Linked DNA regions of Endozoicomonas gorgoniicola. The protein of the gene in region 1 interacts with the protein of each later gene in a pairwise test. Links are inferred from orthologs where the notes say so. Each region holds a gene or a part of one and is shown on either strand. Other genes may lie near its edges. The genes, in order: rlmN, NX722_RS01580 and ftsZ.

Region 1 (10,046 bases):
AAACGGGCGGTGAGAAGAATCAGTTCGGCATCAATGTCCGCACCGGCCATACCAAAGCTTTCCACACTGAACTGGTAGAACTGGCGGTAACGACCTTTCTGCGGACGCTCATAACGGAACATGGGGCCGGACGTCCACAGACGCTGAACCTGGTTATACAGCAGGCCATGCTGAATCGCTGCGCGTACACAGCCTGCGGTGGCTTCCGGACGCATTGACAGACTTTCACCATTGCGGTCAGCAAAGGTGTACATCTCTTTTTCAACAATATCGGTACCGGCACCAATGCCACGGCTGAACAAGCCACTGGGCTCAACAATAGGCATACGCATCTCACTGTAGCCGTAGTTAGCCATCAGCTGCCGGAATTTACCTTCAAGATATTGCCATGCCGGACTCTGATCTGGCAGGAGATCGTTCATGCCACGAATAGCTTTCAGTTGCTTTGCCAACTTCTGACGCCCTCTAAATCCTCAACTGTGCCGACCAGACAGGGCTGACCGGACAAAAGGAGCAACTATAACGGTTCCGGCTTAATGATAACAGTCAAAATACAGATTAACCGGCATCTTCAGAGCCAAGCACCAGGCTCACCACATTGCGGCCCGGTTCAGTGGCCTTCACCTCTACCGGTTCACCATGGAAGGTGGCAGACTGAACACCGGCTACGTTGCCAAAGCGTACCTGAATGGTATCAGGAACTTCCAGATCCAGAGTGGATCCTGCTTTTTGCACATCGGTATAAAGGCTTTTTCCCGCCATATCACGAACCTGAATCCAGCAATCCTCAATAAAGCGAATCACCAGGTGCGTCTCATCCGGCAGTGCCAGCTCAACGGGAGCAATACCCGACACTTCCTGCTCTGTTGTCTGAGCAGTCTCAGGGGCATTGTCAGACACCGCCGGAGCGATCAGTTCTTCATCAGGCTGAACGGAATCTGCAGGCTGCTCTTCCTGATCATCTTGTTCTGGTGCAGCCTCCGTCACCGGATGAGTGGGGTTGCCAACAATAAGCTCAGGCTCAGGCTCAGGGACGGCCGGGCTTTCAGAGACTTCAGCAACAGCAGACGTATTGGCTACACGCCCACCACCCCAGTTGTAATAACTGAATGCCACCACCAGCAAAATAGCAATAACACTGATCGCACCGCCAATACTCACGACAGGAGAAACCTGACGACGAATCTCTACATCTTTTCCTTCAGACAGCCTGGGTGTTTCTTTACCGTTGTCTCCGGTGAACTGATCAAACCGTTGAATAATCTCATCCGGGTCAAGATCCACCAGGCGGGCATAACTCCGAAGATAACCCCGGACAAACATCAACCCTGGCAATTTATCAAACGCACTGCATTCAATGGCATCAATATACGACGCAGGAATTTTAAGGGTTTCTCCCACCTCTTCGGTTGTCAGCCTCTTCTGCTCACGGAATCGTTGCAGTCGCTCACCTGGAGATTGCAAGCCTTCTTCTCTTTCCTGTTCGTGTGTCGACTGAGCATCGACCTGTGTGGATTCGTCCAAGAGGCTTTCACTGTTTGTATCGGTCTTTGTTTCTAATAAGTCAGTAGTCATAACTGCTTCGACTCCGGGTATTCCGTCCCGCTTCCGGGCTGGAATAATAACGCTGCAGCTCATTAGAATAACGGGCTGCAGCGTTATTGTCGCCGTTGGCTCTGGCCAGCCTGATGCCCAGCTGCAGGCTACGCTCATTTTGCGACGACAGTGTGACAAATGTCTGATAATGCTCCCAGGCCAGAAGGTACTCCCCCTGCTCATAAAGCAGAGACGCCAGTTCCAGCCGGGATCTGGGCAAATTGGCATTAAGTTTCAGGGATTTTTCAAAATTCTGCCGAGCCAGACTGCGCTGCCCCTGCTGCAACGCAACCCGCCCCATATTCTCGAAAACACGACTGCGCTGAGAATAGCGAACATCATCTCCAGCCAGTGTAAACTGACGGTAAGCTTCGCTCAAACGGTTCTGGCTGAAAAGAAATGCGCCATAGTTGTTGTGTATTTCTGCCGAACCGGAACTGAGAGAAAGCGCTTTGCGAAACGACTGTTCAGCCAACTTGTCTTCACCTTGCAGCTGATACACCAGGGCAAACATAGCATGCACATCCGGCGAGCCGGGTCGAAGTTCCAGAGCCCGGTTCAGAGGTTTGATGGCATTTTCGGTATAACCCTGCTGCACATACCCCCTGGCCAGATCGATATAACTTCGGACTGCCTGGTTTTTATCTGTCGGCCGGTTTCCTGTGGACACGCACCCCGACAACATCATACTCAGCAATGCGAACATGAAAGCTGAACAAAGCTTCCGTTTTGCAGTCATGTCTCTCCCCAAATTATTAGTACTGGCCAAATTATTAGTACTGTCCATCAGGGCAGCACACTCAGTTCATGAGGCGCACTGCTCTGCAAAGGCTTATCAGGCTTCCAGCTGCCTGGCTTCGATATAACGCTGGCTCCGGCGGGTACGGTCATTGACCTGACCCACCAGCTGGCCACAGGCAGCATCGATATCATCCCCCCGGGTTTTGCGCACGGTTGCATTGAAACCCGCAGCCTGCATTTTCTCCTGAAAACGGCGAATGGCATTATTGCTGGGGCGCTCATAACCGGAATGGGGGAATGGGTTAAAGGGTATCAGATTCAGCTTGCATGGCACATCCTTAAGCAGCTGAATCAGTTGCTCTGCATGTTCCGGCTGATCGTTCACACCCGCCAGCAGAGTGTATTCGATGGTCACTACACGACGATTGTCGGGCAGAGAGTTCATGTAAAAATCAATGGCATCCATCAACTGAGCCAGTGGGTACTTTTTGTTGATGGGAACCAGCACATTACGCAGCTCGTCGTTCGGCGCATGCAGGGACACCGCCAGCGAAACATCCGTCACCTCGCCCAGCTTTCGCAACATAGGCACAACACCGGAAGTACTCAGGGTTACCCGACGCTTGGACAGGCCATAGCCAAAATCATCCATCATCAGGTTCATGGCATCCACAACATTGTCGAAGTTCATCAACGGCTCGCCCATTCCCATCATCACCACATTGGTAATACGGCGGTCTATTTTGGCAGGTACATTGCCAAAATGACGGGCAGCCACCCAGACCTGACCAATGATTTCAGCCACTGTCAGATCCGAGTTAAACCCCTGCTTGCCAGTCGAACAAAAGCTGCAGTCCAGGGAGCAGCCTGCCTGAGAGGAAACACACAACGTGCCACGGTCTCCTTCAGGGATATAAACGGTTTCAACACAGCTGCCACTGGTTACCCGTACGACCCATTTGCAGGTGCCGTCTTCGGAAAAGTGGCTGCTGACGATTTCAGGCCCGCGAATTTCAGCGACCTGTTTCAGTCGCTCACGCAGAGCCTTGCTGACATTGGTCATGTCGTCGAAGCTGTCAACACGCTCATGGTGGATCCACTTCAGCACCTGCTGAGCGCGGAACTTCTTTTCACCAATGCTGACAAAAAAGGCTTCCATCTTACTGCGGGACAGACCCAGCAGGTTGGTTTTAGCCATTTCATTTACTTCAGAGACGGACTGACCGACTGTTTCTGACATTTTTACACCTCAAAATCGCCGGGTATTTATACCCGGCAATCGTACTATCATCTCGTTCGCGGACAGAGTTCCGCTTTATCAAAGAAATAAGCGATCTCCCGAGCTGCTGATGTTGGAGAGTCAGAACCGTGTACGGCGTTTTCGTCAATGGTTTGAGCAAAATCCGCACGGATGGTTCCTGGTGCTGCTTCAGCCGGATTGGTCGCTCCCATCAGTTCCCTGTGCAGGACAACGGCATTGTCTCCTTCCAGGACAGACACTACGACCGGGCCAGACGTCATAAAGGCCACCAGATCAGGAAAAAATGGCCGTTCTTTATGTTCTGCATAAAAGCCTTCTGCTTTCTCCTGACTCAAATGGATCATCCGTGAGCCAACGATATTCAGACCTGCTTTTTCAAAGCGCTTGTAAATTTTACCGATTACATTTTTTGCAACAGCGTCCGGCTTAATAATCGATAAAGTGCGTTCTACGGCCATTTACACTCTCCAAACTCATTTTTGTTCGTGGCCTATTATTCCGAAGAAAAAGGCCGTTCTTATAATTCAGTTCGAGACATTCTTCACGACCATCTGTAAGTTCCAGAGCCTTGCTTACAGGAGTATCGCTACAGAATGGCATGGCGGCATTGTAAACGATGACAGTGGAACTGTCAGTCTTTATGACCCGCAGCCCGCCGTCGGATTACACGTTGCAGGCAGCGAATCTGTTACATTCATTGACGGAGTTCATCAACCTCCGTAAAGCCTAATCCCGGGCATTAACGCTGATCTCCATGTTGTTGTCGGCATTTCTGATAATCAACCTGTCTACGTAGGACTGAACTTTGATCACATTATCCCCCACAACTTTAGTCACGTAGTTGCCTGACTCCCAGTAAACAGTCTTAATGTTATTGATTGCCTTTCGCGGGGTCAGGTTCCAGTCAATAACAAGCAGGTTCACCTCTCCCTTTTTGACAGACACTGTCTGTTGAAGGTTTGAAATATTGATCACCTTCCCTTCCGGCTTTTGAACGGTAAATTCAGATTCCCGCACCTGCCATCCGTCGCTGAAGTGGTTATACTTCATCACCATGCGGTATTGACCGCCCACCCTCAGGGGAGATTGTGGTATCCAGGCATTTATTCCCGGTCGGTTTGCGGGCAAACCTCTGTTGACTGGAACCAGGGTTAAAATTTCATCTGAACGGATGTCAACCAACATCATCAGCAGACCGAAAATTTGCTTTTGTGTCTCCGGAAGCAACTCAACACTGATCATCTGCCCCCTTAACGGACCAGGATCGTCATCATAATGTTTAAGGTTTGAGGACAAAGGATCAACCACAGCGCCATTAAACGGGTACATCACAAAGCCGCTGTTCTGCTGGCGAACCAGACTGGCTGCGTCATAACTGACGCGCGACTCCAGGACTCCCAGACCATTACCGCAAAAAATGACCGAACAGGTCCTCATGCCCGCAGGACAGTTCTTAAACGCTTCTTTTGCGCAGAGTTCCCTGGTCTTCTCATTGAACACGCGACCATAGTCATTGCCCATCATAAAGACATAAAGCCTTCGTGACTCACTGGGAAAAACTGACTCAATACGGCAGCTATAAAACCCAATATCGTTAAGTTTCGGATTCAGAAAGTTCAATCTATGTCCCATTGAACTCATTAAGCTACTTATGGCTTCAGCCCAACTTTCAAGACCTACATGAATATTCTCAGCAACACCGGAAGTATATTCCTGCTTTTTCGCCCGCTCTCTCATATTGCCTGTGTAGTACTCTGAACCCGCTATATCCTGCTCATCATGCCAGCTGATTTGACCTGTATTCAGGCTCTGTCTCAGCCGATCATAATGTTCAGACCAGTAGAGGCAGTGCCTGCGTGAAGCGTCTTCCAGGGCTTTATTAAATTGATAAACAGACTGAATACCTGCATTTTTCCGCTCGCTGTTCAGTATGTCCAACACCGCTTTAGTATCTTCTGCATTTCTGTCATCTTCAGCAATTAACCCTGCAGAGTTAATCGTGACAAGAAGCACCAACAACCATTTAACAGCAGATTTCATTGTGTATGCATACCTGTTCAAACCATAATCAAGCATGGACTATAGCCTGAACAATAAGTTCCGGTGTCTGAAAGTCTTTATAACCCGTCGCCGGGCTGCAACCTTACTGAACTTCCCTCTATTGAAAATTTCAGCAACACCCTGAAATCCTGACAGCCTTTTATATTCCTGCCTCTGCAATCGTCCGGTCTACCTGCAAAAATTCTACCGGCGCACCGTTATCCTCAATAAAAGCGACCCACACCCCGGGGCTGGGACTGTTTGGTTCAATGATGACGTGCTTGTCCTTAATGGCAGCCTGCAGGTCGTCCACTTCAAAGCAGACATGAGGGACGGTCTTCACCAGCTCGGGGTAGTCGGCGTCTTCTTCAAAGCGCATCCATTCCACTCCGTAAGGGTTGCGCCCAAAGCCGCTGACATACATTTTCAGGTGAGGCAGGTGTTTCTCGTCCTTTAACTTTTCTTGGGTAGGAATACCAAGATGATGGTATTTCATGCCTTTATTCTCCTGTAGATTCTGCCCCATAGTATGGCATCACTCCCTTCAGGCTGCTTTAGAATCAGGCGGTCACCCACAACACCACAGCGTCTTCTTCACTGAGCGATACCAGCACATGTCCCATTTCGGCATCATAATAAGCGCTGTCGCCTTCATCCAGTTCAACAGGCTGGTAGAACTCGGTAAACAGCGCCAGTCGACCGCTCAATACCAGCAGAAATTCCTCCCCCTCATGCCGCACCCAGTCCTGATAGTCATCAAAAGAGCGGGCAAACACGGTGGTCCGGTAGGGAATCATGCGCTTACCCGACAACTCATCTGCCAGCAGCTCATGTTCGTAGGTCGTGGTAGGGTGCAACTGCCCTTCCCCTTTACGGGTTATGGCGCGCCTGCCAGTGGCAGAGGTTCGGGTGTCGGGCTGGGTGAACAGCTGTGGAATATCAATCCCCAATCCAGTGACCAGTTTGGTGACCGCTGCAAACGTGGGGGAAATCTGTTCATTTTCGATCTTCGACAGGGTGGAACGTGCCAGCCCGGTCAGCTTGCTGGCTTCCTCAAGGGTCAGGTTCTTGCTCTGTCGAATATCCCGAACCCGCTGCCCCAGTTGCAGAGGCTCAACAGACGCTTCTCTGTCGCCGCGCGTAACCATTACTGACTGTTTTTCGCGTTGTAAAAAATAAGCCTGCTCAGTCATTTTTATTTTTCACCTGCATGAATTGATCCAGCTTAGGAGCAACTGAAAAAGGGCAACTAAAGAAGTATCGGCAATAGTAACCAAGCCGAGCCGTGAATTAAAGGAAGACTCCCTGATTGACGACATTTGTTTCCTATATGAAACCCGCCAGACCTTATGCAGTCTGAGCCTCCGTTGAATTTTCCCACCTAATTCATTAAGTTAAAGCCACCTGCGAACGGACGATTTTTGCTGGAATTTTCACAAGGTTAGTGATGTATCTCCGGTCTGTGACGCAGCTGAACAACAAGCTAACAGCGGATAAAACCATGGAACAAATAACAAATATTGTGAACGCCATTAACGGGGTCGTCTGGGGACCGTTAATGCTTGTTCTTATTCTGGGGGTAGGGCTATTCCTGATGCTGGGTCTGCGGCTGATGCCACTGCTCAAGCTGGGAACCGGTTTCAAACTATTATGGAGTGGTCGTACACCGGCAGAAGGCGACGACAAGGCGGGGGAAATCTCACCCTTTCAGGCATTGATGACGGCCCTGTCGGCTACCGTTGGTACCGGTAATATTGCCGGCGTTGCCACTGCCGTCTTCCTTGGTGGTCCCGGAGCCCTCTTCTGGATGTGGTGTACAGCACTGGTAGGTATGGCCACCAAGTTTGCAGAAGCGGTACTGGCTGTAAAATTCCGGGAAGTAGACGACAAAGGCAACCATTATGGCGGCCCTATGTACTATATCAAAAATGGCCTGGGTTCCCGCTGGGCATGGCTCGGCACACTGTTCGCCCTGTTTGGGGCTATCGCCGGCTTTGGTATCGGTAACACGGTGCAATCCAACTCGGTCGCTGCGGCTCTGGAAGCCAACTTCAGTCTGCCAACCTGGGTAACTGGTGTAGCCCTGATGGTTCTGGTAGGCCTGGTGCTAATTGGCGGCATCCGTCGTATTGGTCAGGTCGCTGGCGCGCTGGTTCCCTTTATGGCCATTACCTATCTGTTAGCCGGGCTGGGTGTTCTGGCGATTAATGCCGCTGCCATTCCTGAAGCTCTGTCACTGGTCTTCACCTATGCCTTCTCGCCGGTTGCCGCTACCGGTGGTTTTGCCGGTGCAGCCGTGTGGGCAGCACTTCGCTTTGGTGTTGCCCGGGGTATTTTCTCCAACGAGGCTGGTCTGGGTTCTGCCCCGATTGCCCACGCTGCTGCCAAAACCAAAGACCCGGTTCGTCAGGGCATGGTTGCCATGCTGGGTACTTTTATCGATACCATTATTATCTGTACCATCACCGGCCTGGTGATTATCACCTCTGGTCTCTGGACTTCCGGTGAATCCGGTGCAGCCCTGACTTCCATGGCATTTGCCAAAGCCATGCCGGGCGTTGGTAACTACATTGTTACGTTCTCGCTGACCATCTTCGCCTTTACTACCATCCTGGGGTGGAGTTTTTACGGTGAGCGCTGCCTCGTATATCTGTTTGGCCCTCGTTCAGTGAAGCCGTACAGGGTTCTGTGGATCATAGCCCTGCCCATTGGCGCAACTCTGAACCTTAACTTCATCTGGCTGGTTGCTGATACTCTGAATGCCATGATGGCCATACCTAACCTTATCGCTCTCGTGCTGTTAAGCCCTGTAGTGTTCAGGCTGGTGCGCGACTATCTGGCAAAAGAAGCCGCCGAAAAAGAAGGCAGGAGCATCACTGAATAATTGTTGACAATACCCTTAGCAGAGCAGGCCATGAATTCTACAGAGTTCATGGCTTTCTATTTAATAAAGCAGCAACGCCAACTGTCAGGTAGCATTTTAAAAAAACAAATAATCTGAATAGCAAGAGGTTTATAAACAGCTATATTCAAGCGTTTACACACGTATACTTCAATCCTCATGAAAAGCTTCTCATTAAGTTCCTTCATAATACGAACATTGCCGTTAACTTTTTTATTTCCGTGTCTACCTGCTACAGCACAAGACATGCGCCGGGAATATACGTCAACGGTTATGACTTCAAAAGAGACTCAAACATTAAGTGATCTGTGCAATTCTTCCGTAGATAAGGAAGACAGGCTGAGCAAATCAATTCAAATAGCTGCGGCGACAGTACTAAGCAATATTCAAAAGCAATTTCCCTACAATCAGATATCCCGATGCGTCGTACTTTTTCCAGACGGAAAGCCTGTTGATGAGACGATCGAAGAATATAACCGTTTCAGACTGCCGGAAGATAAAGAGAATACGGCCTTTCTGCTGCCCGGACCCGGCGTTAAAACACTACTGCCGAATCCTGGTCAGCGAGGCGAGGGGCTAAGTATGGTTTATGCCAAGGGAACTTATCACCTTCTTCCGGATCACTGGAAAAAAAGCTATAAGGTCAAAAAAAGTATCACTCTGGAGAAAGGTCAAAAACTGATAGGTGTTCCGCTAACCCCTGAAGCAAGGCTGGCAAATGACTTCTATATTGGCCTGAAGCGTACTTCGAACCCCCATGATCTCAATGAAAACAGCCTTATCGATTCAAGTACGCCGGGAATATTGATGGCAGGGCTGTCTACTGCACCTGTTTTTTTATCGACACTGGATAAGCAAAACTCAAAGCCACTCACTTTCGACTCAGAATTAATCAGTTTCAAGCTCAATTCAGAATCATACAACCTGGACATACAGCCCGAAAAAAACATTATAAACATTTTTAACAATGAGCTGATCCAGCTGACCTGGCAAACCATCTCAGCCTCCATAAATAAATCACTTTTATATTTTGGCGAAACATCAGATAAAACCCTTTTCAATATAAAAGGTAATCGTTTTTTTTCATATAACAGCCAGTCAAATATCAAAAGTTCTGTCCTTCTCATATCAGATACTGACTCCAATAATTCTGAGTATGCCCTGAGAAACGCAACATTACTTAAGTTAGAAGGCAATCATTTTTTTGGAGAATGCAAAAGAAACCTGATTAACGGGGTCAGAACCAACAGTGAAAATTACTTTGTTCACAACAACCTGTTTGAGTGCTGGATGAATGGAAACGATGCCGCTGACTTAAACGCCCCCATTTCTGATAATTTCCGGGATTCTGACAACAGTAACCGTATTTTCCGCTATATCAGCGATAAGGATGAAAATGGATTTAAATGGTTACCGGATGCCAACTTTCTCTCTGACTCCATGCCATCAGACACAAAACATCACCGTCGAAGGTATTCCAGAGAAGCTGAGCAATCTGACAATAAA
Region 2 (10,020 bases), 600 kb from region 1 along the record:
GACTGCTCGCTTATAGCGATAGTAAACGTATAAGCCAGCGCAAAATACGCCTGCCAGTACCGCGCCCGCGCCAATACTGACTCCTGCTATGCCTCCGTTACTTAAGGAGGCGTCGGAGTTCCTGTTTTTTTTTTCACAAGTTCAGAGCTGTTTTTCCAGGTTGCGTCAAGGGACGGAGTGATAGACGGAGTCGATGGTGTCGGTGGTACTGGCGAGCTGTTCACAAGCATTGAATTTGAGCTGACAGTGGGTGCTGAGCCTGACGCACTGGGTGTCGACATGACTGGCATGGATGGAGAAGGGGGTAATGGTGTCGGCGAGCTGTTCACAAGCATTGAATTTGAGCTGACAGTGAGTGCTGAGCCTGACGCACTGGGTGTCGACATGACTGGCATGGATGGAGAAGGGGTCAATGGTGTCGGCGAGCTGTTCACAAGCATTGAATTTGAGCTGACAGTGAGTGCTGAGCCTGACGCACTGGGTGTCGACATGATTGGCATGGATGGAGAAGGGGTCAATGGTGTCGGCGAGCTGTTCACAAGCATTGAATTTGAGCTAACAGTGGGTGCTGAGCCTGACGCACTGGGTGTCGACATGACTGGCATGGATGGAGAAGGGGTCAATGGTGTCGGCGAGCTGTTCACAAGCATTGAATTTGAGCTGGTAGTAGATGCTGAACCTGGTGTACTGGTTGTTGTTGTGATTCTGTTCTCCATTGTTTGGGAGACAGCAGGGGCAATGTTGGTCTCTGACGAAAGTTTGACCTTTGACGTTGTGACAACCGGCGTCGTCTGAATGCCCGGCGTTATGCTTTGAAGCCGACTAGCTGAGCGAATAAGAGACGTGGCTGCCAGGCTTGTCATTGGTGTGGTGGTAAAAGTGGAAGCAGAAGGAGATATGTAACCAGAAGGGCAGGGCGTGCCATCGGAAAATATAAATCCTCCCTCTATGCTTGTTTCTTCCAGAGCTTCGCAGGGAGACTCAATTTCTTTCAGGTAGCTGTTGTTGTTATCACCGGAAAGTTTTATTGGATAAATCTGAAAGTCCGTTCTTCCAAACGGTTGTTGCTTCCCTAAGAGTTTATTCGATTTTAAGTGAAGATCGAGCTGTCCGAGCAGAGCAATCGAAGTCATAAAACCGGAAATGTCATTATTTTCAAATTGGAAACCTGGAGAGGTCAGGCTTGCCAGCTCCGGCTTTGTAATTCCAGAAATAATGATTCCTGCTGTTCTTCCCGCACTAAAACCCAGAGAAGTAAGGCTGTTATCCTTTATGAGTGTTGCAGAATTTGGAGCAACTTTTAAATCTAATACTTCTCTGACGTCAGTGATGAATTTGTTGTCCTGGAAATCCAAAACATGAGTTTTTCTCGTATTGTTTGAATAATCTGTATATTGAAGATTTATTTTCAAAGGGGTATCAATGTCTTTCTTAGGAACTCTGTTTTTACTGGCATAGCATGAGCTAAAAGTATTATTGCGAAAACTAATAAACACCCTGTCATCAAGCCATCTTGAAAAAATATCCTGATGATTTTCTTCTAGTGACATATTAACTATTGCGTCATTTATCTGGAACAGATTGCTGTTAGTGATTTTGATGAGACTGTATCCCTCGGGATAATTGAAGCTCATTGGCTGCAGGTCTATTTTAATCATATCCGAATACACCATATCAGGATATATGGTTCTACGGTGCAATCTTCTGGACCCAAAATGCCCATATTGATAACACAGTTTGCTATAGCTTTGTCTATATGAAAAGGAAGTGGCGTTTGTTATGCCTGAAATAACGACTCCAGAACCCGCAAGTCTTATAAGATTATCTCTTTTAGTATTTTGATTAAAAGTGGCGTCTGTTGAGTGCCAATGGCATGAAAAGCTAGCAGAAATTCTTCGTGCCATAGAAATATGATAGTCTTCCGCCAATGCGACCTTGTTAACATCAATTGGAATACCAATAAGCTTTTGACCGGAATCAAGAGTAATTGCATCCGTAACAAAAAAATAATTGGTCCAGGTTTTCGGTATATGACTCGAAACCCCTTTATCTTCTCCAGCGATAAACGTGCTCCCTATAGTACACGATGCCTCATTCTCTCTAATGTTGACACCGTATGCCTTTCCAACCAGTAAAAAAGCTGTGCCAAATCTTTCGTGCCAACTTTTGGAATCGTTATAACCATTAATACGTTTATCAAGATTAAACTTTTGTTCAGGTACCTCTATAATACATCGCCTGATCTCTTCATCCGGGTGTTCCCGGAAAAATTTTTCCATGCCATCAGCAATGACTTTCACAATGGCATCGTTACTTGCATCCAGGCGACCCATGTTAACCGAAAAATTACAAAGCCTGTTCAAACGGTCCATAGGTGACTCTGATGGAGAAGCAGGCTGCTCAGTGGTGCTAAGCGTGGTGGCGTTTGTGGGGATCGCCACGGCTTTATCTAAAAATCCGTACATGACAAGTACGAACAGGTACAGGATGTTAAAGCGTTTGACTTTATTCATATAAAGACTGTCCTCACAGCCAAACAAAGCAGGCTGCTCTATACCGGCGGAAGCTGGATTAATGAAAACAACCTCCGGAGATCTGGATGGTATATCTAATGATTAATTGTTAATACAAATGAGAAGTATTATCTTCCCTGAATTAAATAGCCCATATATTCACTGGCTGCAAGAAAATAGTCGGTACTTAACCAAACCTGTTGATTTGACAGGCTGCTTACCACAATCACCCAGTACGTCTTTACAAACCATCTTTGCCTTTCAATTCGTAGGTTAATGGTTGTATAGTTCGCAGCCATTTTGTTTGTTTGTCGATTGTTTGTTGTCTATGCGACTCCTGACTGCGCCATTGGTGGCGATTGCTATAACTGCTTCTGTCTATAGTGCGGAAAATGCTTTTCCGTACTGGACAATGATTGCGCAATGGAAAAACCCTCTTCTGTTTCTGGCTGGCATGATGGCAGGAGTACGCTGGCCGGACTGGGATTTTTTAATACCAGGGTTAAGCCATCGTTCCGGCTTGACGCATTCCTTACTGTTGCCGATGGTCGTGTATTTTATGGCATTACCTGCCATTGCTGCCGGTTTGTCGCTGGGTATTGCCCTGCATCTGTCTTCTGATATTCAGCCAAAAGCCTGGACGGGAGGGGCATTGATAAAATTTCCTGTTCTGGGCAGCATCGGGAAAAGGCTGTCGCCGTTGTGGCTGTTTATCAATATTGCGGGCTGCATTGGCATTATGGCGGCTTCCCTTGATATTGAACCGCATTTTGCCCAGTTGATTATGCTGATGGTGACGTCTGCCGGAACCTTCTGGTATTTCAGTCGAGAGGAAAAGAGGCGCCTGATTCCACTGACCACTCTGGCAGCCAGTGGCTTGCTGGTTCACAGTTTTCGCAGTGGGCTTCTTACTCTGAACGCTGTGACTCAGCTTTTTGTCTGATCGTCTGACTTCGGGAGCGCTGACGCTCCCTGTCGCGGATTTTCTGTTTGCGTCGTGATGTTACGGTATCCGCAACCTGCCCACCGATATGAGCCTCGCCTCTGGCTTTAGCCAGCTGCATCTGCTTTTCCCGCTCCTTGAAACGCTGCTTCTGCTGGCTGGAATGTTTGTTATGGCAGTGTGGGCAGCTGACCCCCTGCTCATAAAACGGGCTGGCTTTATCTTCCTCGGTAATGGGCAGGCGGCAGGCGTGACACTGGTCGTATTGTCCCTGCTCCAGCTGGTGGTTGACGGTGACGCGGTCATCAAAGACAAAGCATTCGCCTTCCCAGAGTGATTCTGTTTCCGGAACGTCTTCCAGATATTTGAGGATGCCACCCTGCAGGTGATACACCTGTTCGAAGCCCTTTTGTTTAAGGTAGGCCGTTGATTTTTCGCAGCGAATACCACCAGTGCAGAACATGGCGACTTTTTTGTGTCTGGCCGGGTCAAGGTGTTTGTCAGCGTATTCAGGAAACTCCCGGAATGTTTCGGTTTGCGGGTTGGTAGCATGCCTGAAGGTTCCCACCTGGACTTCGTAAGCATTGCGGGTATCGACCACGACTACCTCCGGATCTGAAATCAGTCGGTTCCAGTCCTGAGGTTTTACATAAGTGCCAGCACTCAGGTTCGGGTCGATATTCCCGACCCCCATGGTGACAATTTCTTTTTTCAGTTTGACTCTGGTGCGTTTGAAAGGCTGCTGATCCGTGAAAGACTCTTTGGTGGTCAGGTCGCTTAGTCTGGGATCATCTCTCAGCCAGTCCAGAAGGTTATCAATGTTTTCACGGCTTCCGGCCACCGTGCCATTAATGCCTTCATGGGCAAGCAGTAGGGTTCCCCGGATTTGAAGTCGGTGCATCGCCTCGGACAGGGGCAGGCGCAGGGACTGGTAGTCGGTGAGAGTCACGAATTTGTAGAGGGCGCAAACAACGGTTTTCATTATTGTTGTCCATATTGTTGTCCATTGATTGTACAACGCATTATCAGGGGATATGTTCAGGAAGCCGGATGATGGGTTGGTTAAATGTGGTGGAGAGTGTAGCAGTCAATCGGGGATTAGAAAATACTGCTGCGGTCTTCTTCGCTATGAAGTGGGTATCAGTCAGTGGAAGCGTTTCTTCCATAAAGTGTTAGGCACACTAACCGCGTAGTCAGTGTATTTTCAAAAGCACGGGTCATAATTTAAAGAGTATTAAAAAGCCAACCAATAATAACTTTTAATTAAAAAGAATAAGGAGTAAATGATATGCACTCAACACAATTTCTTAATCATCCCACAATCGGCACTTTCGGGGTCGGCCAATCTGATACAACACTCCATTCCGATGAACCCAGAGGGGCCGGTACGCTGAATGGAATGGGGGTAACGGAAGAAAACGGACACAAGTATCTTTCCCGGATGGCTGCCGACCAGACGAAGCCACCAAAAACATCCATCATGAGCAGAATAGCCCGACCGTTTAAAGTGGCGGGCAGCTACATGAAAAGCACCATCGTAAACAGTACCCGGTATGCCGCAAACATTACGGAGAAGCTGGGTAAATTTGTTGGTGCTTCCGCAATTCTCGGAGCCCTGTGCCCTATTACTGTACCCTTAGCGTTAGCGGCAGTTTTCCTTCCAGGGTCACAAGCTGGCAGGCAACTCGGTAGCATAGTCAGTCCAGCTGAGTCGCTGGCTGGAAGTGCAGGCTATATTGTTGGCGGAGTTGCAGGTGCGGCAGTGGGGCTGGCTTTAACGCCTCTTGCAGGCATGATTGGCCTTGTCAGGGGGGCGGTCAGTCACATACCCGCCTCACGTTCTGCGAAAATCTGATTCCAGTCATTTGGTCAGGGCGATGCAGTGCCAACACCGAAGGGATGAACACTGCATTTTTCCCTAATGGTAATGGCTGCCTGGAAAAGCAACAGAGCGGGAAGTGTTGTCAGTTAACTTTGCAACCAGACGTTCTTAGCCCAGTGCCAGACCGTAGGCCACGTTTCTTCTTCCTGCAGTTCACCGTCTGACCAGAGACCGACTTCGCCTTCAGCGGAAACGCAGTAGTAATCGCCATTGTATTCGCAGATTGGGATCAGGTCTCTGGGAACACCCAGATCCCAGGCGGTTGCAGTGACTTCTGGCAGATAGGTGTGTGAATGGGAGTCAGCAATGGTGACCGGCTCCATTGAACCATAGACGACATCGCTTACCTGTAACAGGAATTCACGAAATTCGTAGGGTATGGGCAGCAGGATCTGTTCCTCTATTTCTATCAGGTCATCTTCGTTGGGAAGATCCAGCGGAATGGCTACCTGTTCCGCATTTTCCCGAAGTTCTTCAATGACATCTTCCATCGGTCTTTATCCAGTAACAATAGTTTGCCCTAGTTTAACATTGCTCACCTGTAGCGTGATCACATTTAGGCGGACAGATGTGGGGTATAATAGGCTGGAAGTGCTATGGACTGTCTTTTGTCATAGTGCGTTTCGGTTGTAAATTTGGCTTTTTCGGGTAATCAAACGTGAGCAGCGTCGCTGTCAATTTGGGTACCGACCCTGTGCCAACCTGTTTCTGGCATTATCTGCTGCCCTCTGTTATGGGCATGATGATCAAGTCTGTATATATCATTTCAGATCTGATCTTTATTGGTCAGCGTATGGGATACGCTGGTCTTGCAGCAATTAATATTGTAATCCCTTACTTCACTTTTATGTTTTCGATTGCCGTGTCGATTGGTGTGAGCGGCTCAGCGTTGATGGCGATTCGTTTTGGTGAAGGGCGTAGACAAGAAGGCCTGATTATGTTTCAGCAGGCGTTCTCCCTGACCTGTATCATTATGGTGCTGTTCACGTTTTTTACACTGCTGAACCTGGAAAACATTTCTTGCCTGTTTGGTGCTGATGAAGAGCTGTTGCCCCTGGTAAAAGATTATCTGGGCATGATAACGCTGTTTGCTACTCCGTGTGGTATTGGCTGGGCCATGTCTGGATTCATCCGAAATGATGACAACCCCGGGCTGGTTATGATGGCAATGATTGGTAGCGCCTGCACTAATGTTTTTCTTGACTGGCTGTTCCTGTTTCCATTTGGCTGGGGCATGAAAGGTGCTGCTTGTGCCACGGGTATTGCTGAGGTGGTCATGTTGGGAACGCTGTTATTGCACTTCCGTCGCCCAAATCAGGCGTTGAAGCTTAAACTGGTGCTGCCGGACTGGCACATTGCCAAACTGATTTTCAGGAACGCTGTGTCGACATTTACCATGGAATCTGCGTTTGGTGTGGTGATCATGATATCAAACTGGGTGTTGTTAAGGCTCGGCGGTAACCTGTTTGTTTCTGTGTATACCATTGCCCTGAACTGCACCTGGGTGGTGGTTCTTCTTGTGTATGGTGTCGGACAGGCAGCCCAGCCGATTATCAGCTTCAATTATGGTGCCGGGCTTAACCACCGGATTCAGGAAATCATCAAACTCGGGTTTGGGCTGGTGATGGTGATTGGCCTCACCCTGTCGCTGGGAATGGTTGTGTTTGCCCACTCTATTGTGACCCTGTTTGTTGATAAGCCATCTGAGCAATTGCTGGCTCTGGGGGGGCATGTATTGCGGCTGTATGCATTATCATTAGTACCTATGTGTATCAATCTGATGACGGCGACACTGTATCAGTCGGTTGATAAAGCCGCTTATTCCACGGTTATTTCCATGTTGCGGTCTCTGGTTTTGCCGCTGGCAGGATTATTCTTATTGCCAGGCTTATTTATGGTTAATGCCATTTGGTACAATTTGTTGCAGACAGAGGTTACGACTGCCCTGATCAGTGTGTATTTCCTCAAGCGTTTTTGGGATCAGTTGCGTAGAAACAGCGTTTAACCCTCTGTGACGTTGTTTGTATAAAGAGTCTGCATGAAGAGTCTGTATGAATGGTGTTCACAGGCTTTCTGTCAGAAAGCCTGTGATGAGAAGCAGAAGGGCTATCTTCTGGAGCTATTAGCTTTTCTTTCGACGCAGTGGTTCAAAGCCTGCATCGACTGCAGTACTGGAGGTGTCAGAAGGCTCACGACGTTTACCGATGTTTTTCTTCACACGATGACGAGCTTTGGATTTGTCGACGTCTTTTTTATTGGCCTTTTTCTTTTTCGATCCTGCCGCTTTACCGGAAGCCTTGACCTTTTTCGGACCTTTCCATGAACCGCGCAGCTCTTTAATGGAGCGCTTTTCAAAACGGGTTTTCAGGTAACGCTCAATACTGGACATCAGGTTCCATTCGTTAGGGCCAATCAGGGCAATAGCCAGCCCTTTGTCACCGGCACGTCCGGTACGGCCAATTCGATGCACATAATCGTCACCACTTCGGGCCATATCGAAATTAATAACCAGTTGCACACCTTTAATGTCCAGACCCCGGGCTGCTACGTCTGTGGCGACCAGTATATTGATCTGGCCATCCTGAAACCGGTTCATAATCTGTTTGCGGTGTTTGTGATCCATATCACCGTGCAGTACACCCACCTGTAACCCCTGCCTTTCCAGCAGATTAAACAGATGCTCGGCATTGTTGCGGGTATTGGAAAAGACCAGTGCTTTGTCAAAGGGTTCGTGCTTCAGCAGCCAGCTCAACAGACGTTCCTTGTGCGGATTGTCGTCAGACAGCATGATCTGCTGGTGAATGTTTTCATGCTTGTCGCGGGCTGTACTGAGGGTAATGGTTTCCGGGTTTGTCAGTACAAGCCGGATAAGCTCGCCCATGCCTTTGGGTTTCATCGTGGCAGAAAACAACAGGGTCTGGCGTTCTTTACGGCATTCGTCAGCAATTTTAAGCATATCGGGGCTGAAGCCAAAGTCGAGCATCCGGTCAGCTTCGTCCAGCACCAGATATTCGAGGTCTCTGAAATCGGTGTTGCTGTTTTCCATGTGTTCCAGCAGGCGCCCCGGCGTGGCGATCAGGATTTCCGGGTTCTTGCGCAGGGTGTTAACCTGATGGCGGAAATCGTCACCACCGGTAATGATGCCTGCTTTCAGCCAGGTAAAGCCCGCCAGTTTTTCACACTCTGTCATAACCTGACGTGCCAGTTCCCGGGTGGGTACCAGAATCAGCCCCCGGGTGCTGGAACGGGGTGCCGGATTATTCTGCATGTGATGCAGCATGGGCAACAGAAAAGCGGCTGTTTTACCACTGCCGGTCTCTGCGTTGACGATAAGGTCCTTGCCTTTTAACACCTCAGGAATTGTGGCTTCCTGAACGGGCGTTGCCTGAGTGAATTGCTGTTGGTCCAGAGCCTTTTGCAGGCGTTCATGCAGTGCCAGTTCGGAGAAAATCAAGGGCGGGTCCTCGGCAGAAAATGATGGGAAATTTGAGAGGCAGGCATTCTATGTGGGAAGGACTGAAAAAGCTATCTCCTAACTGAACAAGGTTCGCCAAACAGCATGTCTGTGACAACATCTGAAAGCGCGTCTGAGAACTCGTTTAACCAGCGGTAATGCTCTGCCATCTGCAATGTGTTGTAGACAAAAACGCCTTTTTTGATCAGCAACAGTCCGGTTTGGCTACCTAAACTGACGACTCCTCCATCGGTCATGTCCAGGGCGTTCAGTCCATAAGTCGTTTCAAGGAACTGTATGATAAGAGTTGACTTATAAGTAACCAGATAACCGACTACTTTTACATGGTCTTCGACTTTATTGCTGACAATCCCGCGAACCGACAGCTCAGATTCGCCTTCAGTATGGGAGTAGCCATTCTGGTGCTGTTCAAAAACATCCCCTACCGCGTCTCCGATCGGACTCAGCAATAGATTCATGGCTTCAAACAGCACAAGCCCACTGAGAAGACTGACGTAGCCGGGGTAAAGTCTGTAGGTCATTATGAGGGGCAGGCCGATTGATATGGCATCTTCTGCCAGATCGTCCAGGGAGTTTTGTAAAAAATGGCTGATCTGGTCAAGAACAGAGGAGGCAGTACTGGAAGTCAGCTGTTGTAATCGTTCCTGTGGACTGGTTGGTAATTCCTGAATACTGATAATGTTACAGATGTTTCTTTTTACCCAGGGGGTGGGGCAACGATCAAGGAATTTTGAGTCGTCAGGAAGCCTTTTGCTGGTCATGACCTTTTCAAAAAGCGGATCATCATTACAGACCAGCGTGGATTCGTTGCCGGAGGTATCGATCAGGCACAGTTTCCCATCCCACTGGCCGAGAGCATAAACCTGAGGCGGGGCAAATGCTTTTACCCCTGTGGTGAGTATCGTGAGTACCAGACAAACTAAAAGACAGAAGTATTTCATGAAGCAGGGTACTTCTGGTTATTTGGTTATTAAATTAAAGTTTCTGAGGTGAATTATGTATTAACCCTTTTTTGGTTAATAATTTGCCATCTCAGGGCTGAGTTGCTATTTGATGATAGAATAAGAGTCTTTAAATGCGAATGGAGGTTTTATGTACGCCTTCTTGCGGTTTGTTGTCTTTATCGTTTTTCAGCTAGGTCTGGCAGAAGCAGGCGAGTTTAGAATTGATGTTTATAATGCAACGAATTTTCTTTGTGAGCATGATC
Region 3 (10,026 bases), 1.9 Mb from region 1 along the record:
TGAGTTTTATGACTATGAGGCAAAGTATTTGTCTGATGATACCGGTTATCGTCTGCCTTCCGGCCTCAGTAAAACCCGGGAACAGGAAATGCAGGCGATCGCCCTGACGGCGTTTGAGACCATTGGTTGCTCAGGCTGGGGGCGTGTGGACTTTATGGAAGACCAGCGTGGACGTTTCTGGTTGCTGGAAGTGAATACTATTCCCGGGATGACTGAACACAGTCTGGTGCCTATGGCCGCAAAGGCGGTAGGGCTGGATTTTGATGCGTTGGTTCTGGAGGTGCTGAAGTCATCATTGCCAGGTAATGTTCTATCAGACAACGTACTAGCAGACAGCAGTCTGGTAACAATGGATGATCACGAAAGGGAAAGCCAGATTGTTACTGAAGCGGAAGCAGACCCGGTCTAAGCGTTCAGGCAGTCAGGTGGATAGCGTTCAGATCAGAAGAAGGCGGCAGCCGCCTTCTTCTGGTCGTGTCCGGACTTATCTGTCTACTCATTCGCGTACCGGATGGCAGATTGCCCGGGTGACGACCGTTGTTGTCTTTCTGGGCGCAGTGTTGTGGGTATGGCCTTCACTGATGAACTGGTTGAACCGGCCGATAGCACGTGTGGAAATTCATGCCGGCTTTGAGTCTCTTAACCGGGTGAAGGTGGAAGCAGAGCTGGAACCGTTTCTGGTCAATCGTTTCTTTCATCTCGATCTGGAAGCGATGCGTCAGGCACTGTTGCAAATGCCCTGGGTTCGGGAAGCCAGTCTCAGACGACGCTGGCCGGATCGACTGGAGGTTTCCCTGCAAGAGCGTCAGGCGGTAGCCCGATGGAAGCAGGATAAATTAATTACTGGTGAAGGCGTTGTGTTTACCCCTGGGTCGGTGAGTGAATTTAAGTCGTTTCCGCTGTTATCCGGGGCGGATGATGAGGCACTTGAGGTTATGCAGCAATATCTGTCTATCAGTCAGTTATTGCGACCATTGGGGTTGTTGGTGGGCGGATTGCAACTGGGTTCGGCTGGTTCATGGCGATTCAGGGTTGATCATGTGACGGTTTATCTCGGTCGTGATCGGCGCATGGAACGGTTACAGAGGTTTGTCCGTCTGTACCATGCAAGGCTGGACAGTCGCTGGAACGAGGTAGAGCGTGTGGATATGCGTTACCTCAATGGTGCGTCTGTCGCCTGGCGACAGAATTAATGTAAAGGAAAAGCAGAAAGAGGCGGTGGTATCAGCGTGCTGACTGTCTGTGCTGACCATCTGTGCTGACCATCTGTGCTGACTATGAAAGTTATGCTGACTATGAAAGCTATTGCGGTTTAGGAAGATAAATGCCATGACATCGGCAGAGAACGGAAATTTGATCGTTGGGTTAGACATTGGCACCTCCAAGGTAGTGGCCATCGTCGGCGAGATTCTGGAAGATGGCGAGCTGGAGGTGATTGGTATTGGTTCCCACGCTTCCAGAGGTTTGAAGCGTGGTGTTGTCGTGAATATTGACTCTACTGTTCACGCCATGAAACGAGCCATTGAAGAAGCTGAATTAATGGCCGGTTGTCAGATTCATTCTGTTTATGCGGGAATTGCCGGTAATCATATCCGTAGTCTGAACTCCCACGGTATCGTGGCTATCAGGGAACGCGAAGTAACCAGAGCTGATATTGAACGGGTTATTGATGCTGCAAAAGCAGTAGCAATTCCTGCCGACCAGCGTATTCTTCATATCCTGCCACAGGAATATGTCATTGATTCTCAGGATGGCGTCAAAGAGCCGCTTGGGATGTCTGGCGTTCGCCTGGAATCAAGGGTGCATCTGGTCACCTGTGCGGTGAATGCCGCCCAGAACATTGAAAACTGTATACGACGTTGTGGGCTGGAAGTCGACGACGTCATTCTGGAACAGCTGGCATCGAGTTATTCTGTCCTGTCTGAGGATGAGAAAGAGCTGGGTGTCTGCATGGTGGATATTGGTGGTGGTACTACCGATATCGCCATTTTTACAGATGGTGCTATTCGCCATACTGCTGTTATTCCTATTGCCGGGGATCAGGTGACCAATGACATTGCCATGGCATTGCGCACACCGACCCAGCATGCGGAAGAATTGAAGATTAAATACGCCTGTGCACTGACTCAGCTGGCTGGTGCAGACGACATGATCAAGGTTCCCAGCGTGGGCGACCGCCCGGCTCGGGAGCTTTCCAGACAATCACTGGCAGAAGTCGTAGAGCCTCGTTATGAGGAGTTGTTTACGTTAATCCAGCAGGAGCTTCGTCGCAGTGGTTTTGAAGAACTGATCCCCGCAGGTATTGTCCTGACGGGTGGAACGTCGAAGATGGAAGGCGTTGTCGAGCTGGCAGAAGAAATATTCCATATGCCGGTAAGACTGGGAATGCCGCAAGCGGTGCGGGGTTTGGCCGATGTCGTATGTAATCCAATATATTCGACAGGTGTCGGGCTTTTGCATTACGGTCTTAAAGTCCAGCAGGATGGACGTAAGGAAGCAGTATACAGCAAGCAGGAGGACGGTGTGTTCAATCGGTTAAAACAGTGGTTTCAGGGTAACTTCTGATTGAACGCCACTGCCAATTTTTAGAAAATATCCTGTTTAAGGTGAGAGAATAAGGAGAGGGCCACATGTTTGAAATGTTGGAAGATAACGTGCCGCAGGAAGCGGTCATTAAAGTTATCGGTGTCGGCGGCGGTGGCGGCAATGCTGTCTGCCATATGCTGAACAGTCAGCTGGAAGGTGTAGAGTTTGTCTGCGCCAACACTGACGCGCAGGCTCTTAAGAAACAACATATGCAGGCGCATACACACCTGCAGCTGGGTGCTGGCATTACTCGTGGTCTGGGTGCCGGTGCCAACCCACAGATTGGTCGTGAAGCGGCCATGGAAGATCGTGATCGTATCAGCGATCTGTTGCAGGGTGCCGATATGGTGTTCATCACTGCTGGTATGGGCGGTGGTACAGGCACGGGTGCTGCGCCAATTGTGGCACAGATTGCTCGTGAAATGGGTGCATTGACAGTTGCGGTGGTGACCAAACCTTTCTCCTTTGAAGGTCGTCGTCGTATGTCAGTGGCTGAAGAAGGTCTGAAAGAACTGCAGGAAAATGTAGACTCTCTCATCTGTATTCCTAATCAGAACCTTCTGCCTGTACTGGGTAAGGATGTCAGCCTGCTCAACGCCTTTGGTGCTGCAAATGATGTGCTTCTGGGTGCAGTGCAAGGTATTTCGGAACTGATTACCCGTGACGGTCTGATCAATGTCGACTTTGCAGACGTACGTACTGTGATGTCGGAAATGGGTATGGCAATGATGGGTACGGGTTCTGCTACGGGTAGCAATCGTGCAGTTGAAGCCGCTGAACGTGCCATTCGCAGCCCGCTGCTGGAAAATGTTAACCTTCGTGGCGCTCGTGGCGTACTGGTTAATATCACCGGTGGTATGGACATGGGGCTTAACGAGTACACCGAAGTGAACGAAACGGTGGCCGAGTTCGCTTCTGAGAACGCCACGATTGTTGTCGGAGCCGTTATCGATACTGAAATGAGCGATGAGTTGCGAGTGACTGTGGTGGCAACCGGCCTGGGTAGTGAAGAGTCTGAAACAGACCCTGCCCTGAAGGTGGTTGACGGTTCTCGTCCGCGCACAACCCGCAACGATGGATCACTGGATCTTAAAACCCTGGATATTCCACCGAGCATCCGCAATCGTACCAAAGATGCGGAAGAGGCTGGCAGGCCTGCAACGGTAACCGCCGATGCAGAGCCAGAGCCACCAAAACGTCAGACAACATCGACTGACAATGTAGATTATCTGGATATTCCGGCGTTTTTGCGTCGGCAGGCTGATTAATTGAGTGTAAGTTACGACTTGTGTCAAATGTAACTTTTGTTACAATAAGTCGTTACATTCAAATAACAGGGACCTTACAGGTCGCGGAATTGCGTAATCATGATCAGACAGCGTACCCTGAAAAACATTATTCGTGCCACGGGAGTAGGGTTACATTCTGGCGAAAAGGTCTATTTGACCCTGAAGCCAGCTCCCGTTGATACAGGTATCATCTTTTGTCGTACGGATCTCGACCCAGTTGTAGAGATACCCGCACGTGCCGGGAATGTGGGGCAGACTACGCTGTGCACATCTCTGCAGAAAGATGGTATTCGCGTAGATACCGTCGAGCATCTTCTGTCCGCTCTGGCAGGACTGGGCATTGATAATGCCTATGTTGAAGTCAGCGCCCACGAAGTGCCTATTATGGATGGCAGTGCCGGTCCTTTCGTTTTCCTGGTTCAGTCTGCGGGAATCCGGGAACAGGAAGCACCGAAAAAGTTTATCCGGATCAAAAAGGAAGTCGCCGTTTCTGATGGCGATAAAACGGCTACCTTCAAACCTTATGCAGGCTTTAAGGTAAGTTTTACCATCGATTTTGATCATCCGGTATTCAAGAGTCGTTCGCAGACTGCTGCGATTGACTTCTCCAGCACTTCCTTTGTCAAGGAAGTCAGCCGGGCTCGTACATTCGGCTTTATGCGGGATGTAGAGTACCTTCGCTCCCAGAACCTGGCTCTGGGCGGCAGTGTTGATAATGTAGTGGTGGTTGATGACTACCGTATCCTGAATGAGGATGGCCTGCGTTATCACGACGAGTTTGTAAAGCACAAGATGCTGGATGCCATTGGTGACCTGTATCTGCTGGGCAATAGCCTGATTGGTCAGTTTGTTGGCGTTAAGTCCGGCCATGAACTGAACAACAAGCTGGTTCGTCACCTGCTGGAAAACCAGGAAGCGTGGGAAGTGGTGACTTTCGAAGATGCGGAAGTATCACCAATTTCTTACCTCAAACCTGTAGCGGTTACCGCTTAAACGGTATCCGGACTTCAGGGTATGGACTGCTGAAGAAAAAAGGCCGCTTTTAAAGCGGCTTTTTTTGTGGTTGCAGTAAAGCATTTTGTAACTCATTGAGTTGTAAGCAAAAAATCGATTAATTTCCCTGTTTTCAGGTCATTCTGTAGTAGTTTGTTGATCTGTATTCTTGCGGGAATTTGTTTGTCGGTGCTAAAGTCCTTCACTTGTTATAACTCTTGGTTCAGTGTTCCTTGTCCCAATATCTGGTCGGGATAAGTGAGGGACTGTATTTAAAAGGCGGGAGCCCAGGGCTTTTTAATGAAAGTCATAGTTGTCAAGCAGGATCATTCACGCACCCGGTCATTCAGAGTCAGTGGACAACGTCTGGCCGTTGCAGCGGCACTGGTCGTTACGCTGTCTGTATCTCTGGGTGGTGGCTTAATGTATGGCTTCCTTAAATATGATTCGGATATGATTCTGACCGAAGAGGGTCTGGAGAACTGGAAGCAGACACTACTGGGTCAGAAGCAGGATCTTGCCTCCGTTCGTGAAGATGCCGGACGCCAGCTGGATGCCCTGACATTGCGTCTTGCGGAACTGCAGGGACGTATTACACGACTGGATGCTCTGGGCGAGCGGCTGACGTTGCTGTCCAACCTGGACGATGGTGAATTTGATTTCAGTCAGGTACCAGCGCTGGGTGGTCCTGAGCAACAGCCTGACAGCTTTCAGGTTTACGCCAAACCATCGCTGACGGATGCGCTGGACAAACTGGCGGAACAGATTGATAACCGCGAGCAGCAGTTGCAGTTGCTGGACAACCTGCTGATAAACAAGGCGCTTGATGATGAAGCGTTCCTTAGCGGGTTGCCCGCCGCAAAAGGCTGGTTATCATCCCGCTTTGGAGCCCGAACCGATCCGTTTACCGGCAAGGACGGCTGGCATAACGGTATTGATTATGCCGCACCGCGCGGAACCGACATTCTCTCTCTGGGTGCAGGGGTGGTGGTCTGGTCCGGTGATCGGTGGGGCTTCGGCACAATGGTTGAGATTAACCATGGCAACGGTTACGTCACTCGCTATGCCCACAATGACTCAAATGTTGTCAAAGTGGGTGATATTGTGACCAGAGGACAGGTGATCGCCAAGATGGGAAGTTCAGGCCGTTCTACCGGATCTCATGTGCATCTTGAAGTATTGGAGAACGGTAAGGCTGTCGACCCTCAGCGATATATGTATCGGGCTGCGAAATGATCTGACGATTACAGGCGGTTCGGTAAAGGAAGTGTGGCGCTGCATTTCCAGCTGAACTACATTCTTTCCGGTTGTTCGCTGGGAGGATTGAAAACCGGGCGACGCGTTCATATATAAAGATGGGGATAGAATCTGGTCTACTGCCGTGATTTAGCAGTTTATAGTTCGCTGAATCACACAGACTGTACTAGCAGATTTTATGCGGTTTAAGTTTACCGGATTTAGCCCAGTAAACCGGTTGAGAGATAGTCAATCACACAAGTATGTTTGCTTCTTTAGTCAAAAAAATTATTGGTAGCCGTAACGACCGGCAGCTGAAACGAATGCGTAAGCTGGTTAAGGCCGTAAATGCACAGGAAGACAGTATTTCAAGCCTGTCTGACGAAGCGTTACGTGCCAAAACTCAGGAATTCAAAGACCGCTACCAGCAGGGGGAAACCCTTGACGCCATTCTGCCTGAAGCCTTTGCGGTGGTTCGTGAAGGTGGTAAGCGCAGCATGGGTATGCGCCATTTCGACGTTCAGCTGATCGGTGGTATTACCCTGCACGAAGGTCGTGTAGCGGAGATGCGCACTGGTGAAGGTAAGACCCTGATGGCGACCCTGCCAGCTTACCTGAATGCAATTACCGGCAAAGGCGTTCATGTTGTTACCGTTAACGACTACCTTGCCCGTCGAGATGCCAACTGGATGCGCACCCTTTACGAATTCCTTGGTCTGACAGTGGGTGTCGTGGTGCCACAGCAGGATCCGGAAGAAAAACGGGCGGCTTACCTGTCGGACATCACTTACGGTACCAATAACGAGTTTGGCTTTGATTACCTGCGTGACAATATGGCCTTCCGCAAGGAAGACAAATTTCAGCGTCCTCTGCACTTTGCGGTTGTCGATGAAGTCGACTCTATCCTGATCGACGAAGCCCGTACGCCTCTGATTATCTCGGGTCCGGCGGAAGACTCTTCTGAGCTGTACCGTCAGATGAACGAACTGGCTCCAAAGCTGGAACGTCAGATTGAAGAAGTGGCCGAAGATGAAGAGCCTACCAAGCACTACACTGTTGACGAGAAAACCCGTCAGGTTGAACTGACTGAAGTGGGTCACCAGTTTGTTGAGGAAATGTTGCAACAGGGTGGCTTGCTGCCTGAAGATGAAAGCCTTTACTCTTCGCACAACCTGACCATGCTGCACCATGTCAATGCTGCGCTGAAAGCTCATGTGCTGTTTACCCGCAATGTTGAGTACATTGTTCAGAACGGTGAAATCCTGCTGGTTGATGAACACACGGGTCGAACCATGCCGGGGCGTCGTCTGTCTGAAGGTTTGCATCAGGCACTGGAAGCGAAAGAGAACCTGAAGATTCAGGCGGAAAGCCAGACCATGGCTTCCACCACTTTCCAGAACTACTTCCGTATCTATGAAACACTGTCCGGTATGACCGGTACTGCCGACACTGAAGCGTTCGAACTGCGTCAGATTTATGGTCTGGATGTGGTGGTTATTCCTACCCACAAAGAAATGGTGCGTAAGGATCATAACGATCTGGTCTATCTGACCATCAATGAAAAATACGACGCCATCATTGAAGACATCAAGGCAACTGTTGCTGAAAATCGTCCGACTCTGGTGGGGACGGCTTCGATTGATGCTTCCGAGCACCTGTCTGTTGCCCTGGACAAAGCGGGTATCAAACACAGCGTTCTCAATGCCAAATTCCACGAAAAAGAAGCTGAGATTATCGCTCAGGCTGGTAAGCCGGGTGCTGTAACGATCGCCACCAACATGGCAGGTCGTGGTACCGATATTATTCTGGGTGGTAACTGGGAAGCAGAGCTGGCTCTGATTGAAAACCCAACCAAAGAACAGGAAGACCAGGTTAAGGCTGAATGGCAGCAGCGCCACAATGGTGTGCTGGATGCCGGTGGCCTGCATATCATCGGTACCGAGCGCCACGAGTCCCGCCGTATTGATAACCAGCTGCGTGGTCGTGCCGGTCGTCAGGGTGACCCGGGCTCATCCCGCTTCTACCTGTCTCTGGAAGACAACCTGATGCGTATCTTTGCCTCTGACCGGGTGAAGAACTTTATGAAAGCCCTGGGTATGGAAAAAGGTGAAGCGATTGAACACCGCATGGTGTCTAACGCCATCGAAAAAGCCCAGCGCAAGGTGGAAGGCCGTAACTTCGATATTCGTAAGCAGCTGCTGGAATACGATGATGTGGCCAATGACCAGCGTAAAGTGGTTTACACCCAGCGTGACGAGCTGCTGAATGCCGATGATGTGGTAGAAAACATCGCGGTGATGCGTGAAGATGTTGTCAACGAACTGATCTCCGAATTTATTCCACCACAGAGTCTGGAAGAGCAGTGGGATATTAAAGGTCTGGAGAAGAAGCTGGAAACTGAACTGGCTGAAAATCTGCCGGTACAGAAGTGGCTGGATGAAGACGACCGTCTGGATGAAGAAGGGCTGCGTCAGCGTATTCTTGAATCCGTTGTAGAAAGCTACAAGAACAAAGAAGAGCTGGCGGGCGAAGAATCCCTGCGCAACTTCGAGAAGCATATTCTGCTGCGTATTCTGGATGACAAGTGGAAAGAGCACCTGGCAACTATGGATCACCTGCGTCAGGGTATTCATCTGCGTGGCTATGCCCAGAAGAATCCGAAGCAGGAATACAAGCGTGAAGCCTTTGAGCTGTTCCAGCACATGCTGGAAGACATTAAAGGCGACACCATTCGTATTTTGTCTCATGTGCAGGTCCAGCAGGACGACCACACGGCAGAGGAAGAAGAACGCCGTCGTCAGGAAATGGCCCGACGCATGCAGTTCCAGCACGCTCAGGCTGGCGGTATGGCTGCCGGAGAAGAGTCTGAAGAGGCTCAGGAAGCTGAGGGCAGTGTGCCGCATCCAGAGCCTTTCGTTCGTGAAGGACGCAAGGTGGGTCGTAATGAACCCTGCCCCTGTGGTTCTGGCAAAAAGTTCAAACAGTGTCACGGTAGAATAGCTTAACAAAAATAGCTTAACGCCTGCCGAACAGCACTGAGTCGCAGAAACGGGTCGCACTGGTTGTACTCCAGGCGACCCGTTTTCTTGTGTTTTTTGTTTAGTTTTCCTTTTTTGAAAAACTGGGGTAGTTTTATCGACTTCAGAACAAAGATTAAATGGGAGTCGTTATGGCTGTTGGTTCCGGTAACTGGCCTGAGGTTAAAGCCGTCAAGGGATTTCGTCTGGGGACGGCGGAAGCAGGGATTCGCAAAATAAACCGCCGGGATCTGGTGGTGATGGAATGGGATGAAGGGGCGAGCGTCGCCGGTGTTTTTACTCAGAATAAATTTTGTGCGGCTCCGGTACTGCTTGCTAAAGCTCGTCTTAACCAGAATCCCCGCTGTTTTGTGATCAATACCGGAAATGCCAATGCCGGCACCGGGCAACAGGGAATGCAGGCTGCAAAACAATCAGCCGCAGGTGTTGCAGAGCTGCTGAATATTCCTCCAGAATCGGTTTTGCCCTTTTCTACAGGCGTTATCGGGGAGCAGCTCCCCGTTGATCGCTTGTTGGCGGGTTTGCCAGCAGTAATAGCAGATTTGTCCGAAGAGGGCTGGCTTAAAGCCGGAGAAGGTATTCTGACCACCGATACCCGCCCTAAAGGTGCCTGTCGTCAGTTTGAGGTTGATGGTGTGGTGTATACCGTATCGGGCATCAGTAAAGGATCAGGAATGATTCGCCCGAATATGGCGACCATGCTGGCTTTTATTGCGACCGATGCCGCTGTTGAACAACCTCTGTTGCAGAAGCTTCTGAATGATGCTGTAAACCTGTCGTTTAATCGTATTTCTGTGGATGGAGATACATCGACAAACGACTGCTGCATGCTGGTGGCTACTGGCAAAACAGGTTCAGAACCATTGAACTCTGAGGCGTCGGAT

What was found.
Region 2: the proteins of rlmN (region 1) and NX722_RS01580 interact in binary tests that used the Escherichia coli proteins (3 or more experiments, as listed by UniProt). The link is inferred for Endozoicomonas gorgoniicola from one-to-one orthologs.
Region 3: the proteins of rlmN (region 1) and ftsZ interact in binary tests that used the Escherichia coli proteins (3 or more experiments, as listed by UniProt). The link is inferred for Endozoicomonas gorgoniicola from one-to-one orthologs.

The regions. Positions count from the first base shown.
Region 1 is NZ_JAPFCC010000001.1:946,587-956,632, reverse strand. The notes cover bases 1,505-4,502. They hold rlmN (23S rRNA (adenine(2503)-C(2))-methyltransferase RlmN), read right to left. Parts: upstream 3,578-4,502; coding sequence 2,432-3,577; downstream 1,505-2,431. Other genes in these bases: NX722_RS04395 (CAP domain-containing protein), read right to left, coding at 4,325-4,502; ndk (nucleoside-diphosphate kinase), read right to left, coding at 3,625-4,056; pilW (type IV pilus biogenesis/stability protein PilW), read right to left, coding at 1,565-2,335; NX722_RS04415 (helix-turn-helix domain-containing protein), read right to left, coding at 1,505-1,575. Outside these bases: hisS (histidine--tRNA ligase), read right to left, coding at 1-452; more of NX722_RS04415, read right to left, coding at 559-1,504; more of NX722_RS04395, read right to left, coding at 4,503-5,638; NX722_RS04390 (VOC family protein), read right to left, coding at 5,799-6,134; NX722_RS04385 (helix-turn-helix domain-containing protein), read right to left, coding at 6,199-6,786; NX722_RS04380 (alanine/glycine:cation symporter family protein), read left to right, coding at 7,140-8,522; NX722_RS04375 (hypothetical protein), read left to right, coding at 8,787-10,046.
Region 2 is NZ_JAPFCC010000001.1:345,925-355,944, forward strand. What follows is about bases 6,627-9,598. They hold NX722_RS01580 (DEAD/DEAH box helicase), read right to left. Parts: upstream 8,793-9,598; coding sequence 7,461-8,792; downstream 6,627-7,460. Other genes in these bases: NX722_RS01575 (MATE family efflux transporter), read left to right, coding at 6,627-7,343; NX722_RS01585 (hypothetical protein), read right to left, coding at 8,864-9,598. Also shown: NX722_RS01550 (hypothetical protein), read right to left, coding at 102-2,513; NX722_RS01555 (hypothetical protein), read left to right, coding at 2,818-3,456; oxygen-dependent tRNA uridine(34) hydroxylase TrhO, read right to left, coding at 3,422-4,438; NX722_RS01565 (hypothetical protein), read left to right, coding at 4,745-5,311; NX722_RS01570 (SMI1/KNR4 family protein), read right to left, coding at 5,425-5,829; more of NX722_RS01575, read left to right, coding at 5,997-6,626; more of NX722_RS01585, read right to left, coding at 9,599-9,754; NX722_RS01590 (hypothetical protein), read left to right, coding at 9,906-10,020. UniProt on the Escherichia coli protein: DEAD-box RNA helicase involved in the assembly of the 50S ribosomal subunit at low temperature. Exhibits RNA-stimulated ATP hydrolysis and RNA unwinding activity. Acts before DeaD.
Region 3 is NZ_JAPFCC010000001.1:2,881,746-2,891,771, reverse strand. What follows is about bases 1,765-4,742. They hold ftsZ (cell division protein FtsZ), read left to right. Parts: upstream 1,765-2,630; coding sequence 2,631-3,854; downstream 3,855-4,742. Other genes in these bases: lpxC (UDP-3-O-acyl-N-acetylglucosamine deacetylase), read left to right, coding at 3,954-4,742; ftsA (cell division protein FtsA), read left to right, coding at 1,765-2,565. In the rest of the region: NX722_RS13230 (D-alanine--D-alanine ligase), read left to right, coding at 1-409; NX722_RS13225 (cell division protein FtsQ/DivIB), read left to right, coding at 354-1,193; more of ftsA, read left to right, coding at 1,330-1,764; more of lpxC, read left to right, coding at 4,743-4,868; NX722_RS13205 (M23 family metallopeptidase), read left to right, coding at 5,169-6,104; preprotein translocase subunit SecA, read left to right, coding at 6,368-9,109; bifunctional glutamate N-acetyltransferase/amino-acid acetyltransferase ArgJ, read left to right, coding at 9,262-10,026. UniProt on the Escherichia coli protein: Essential cell division protein that forms a contractile ring structure (Z ring) at the future cell division site. The regulation of the ring assembly controls the timing and the location of cell division.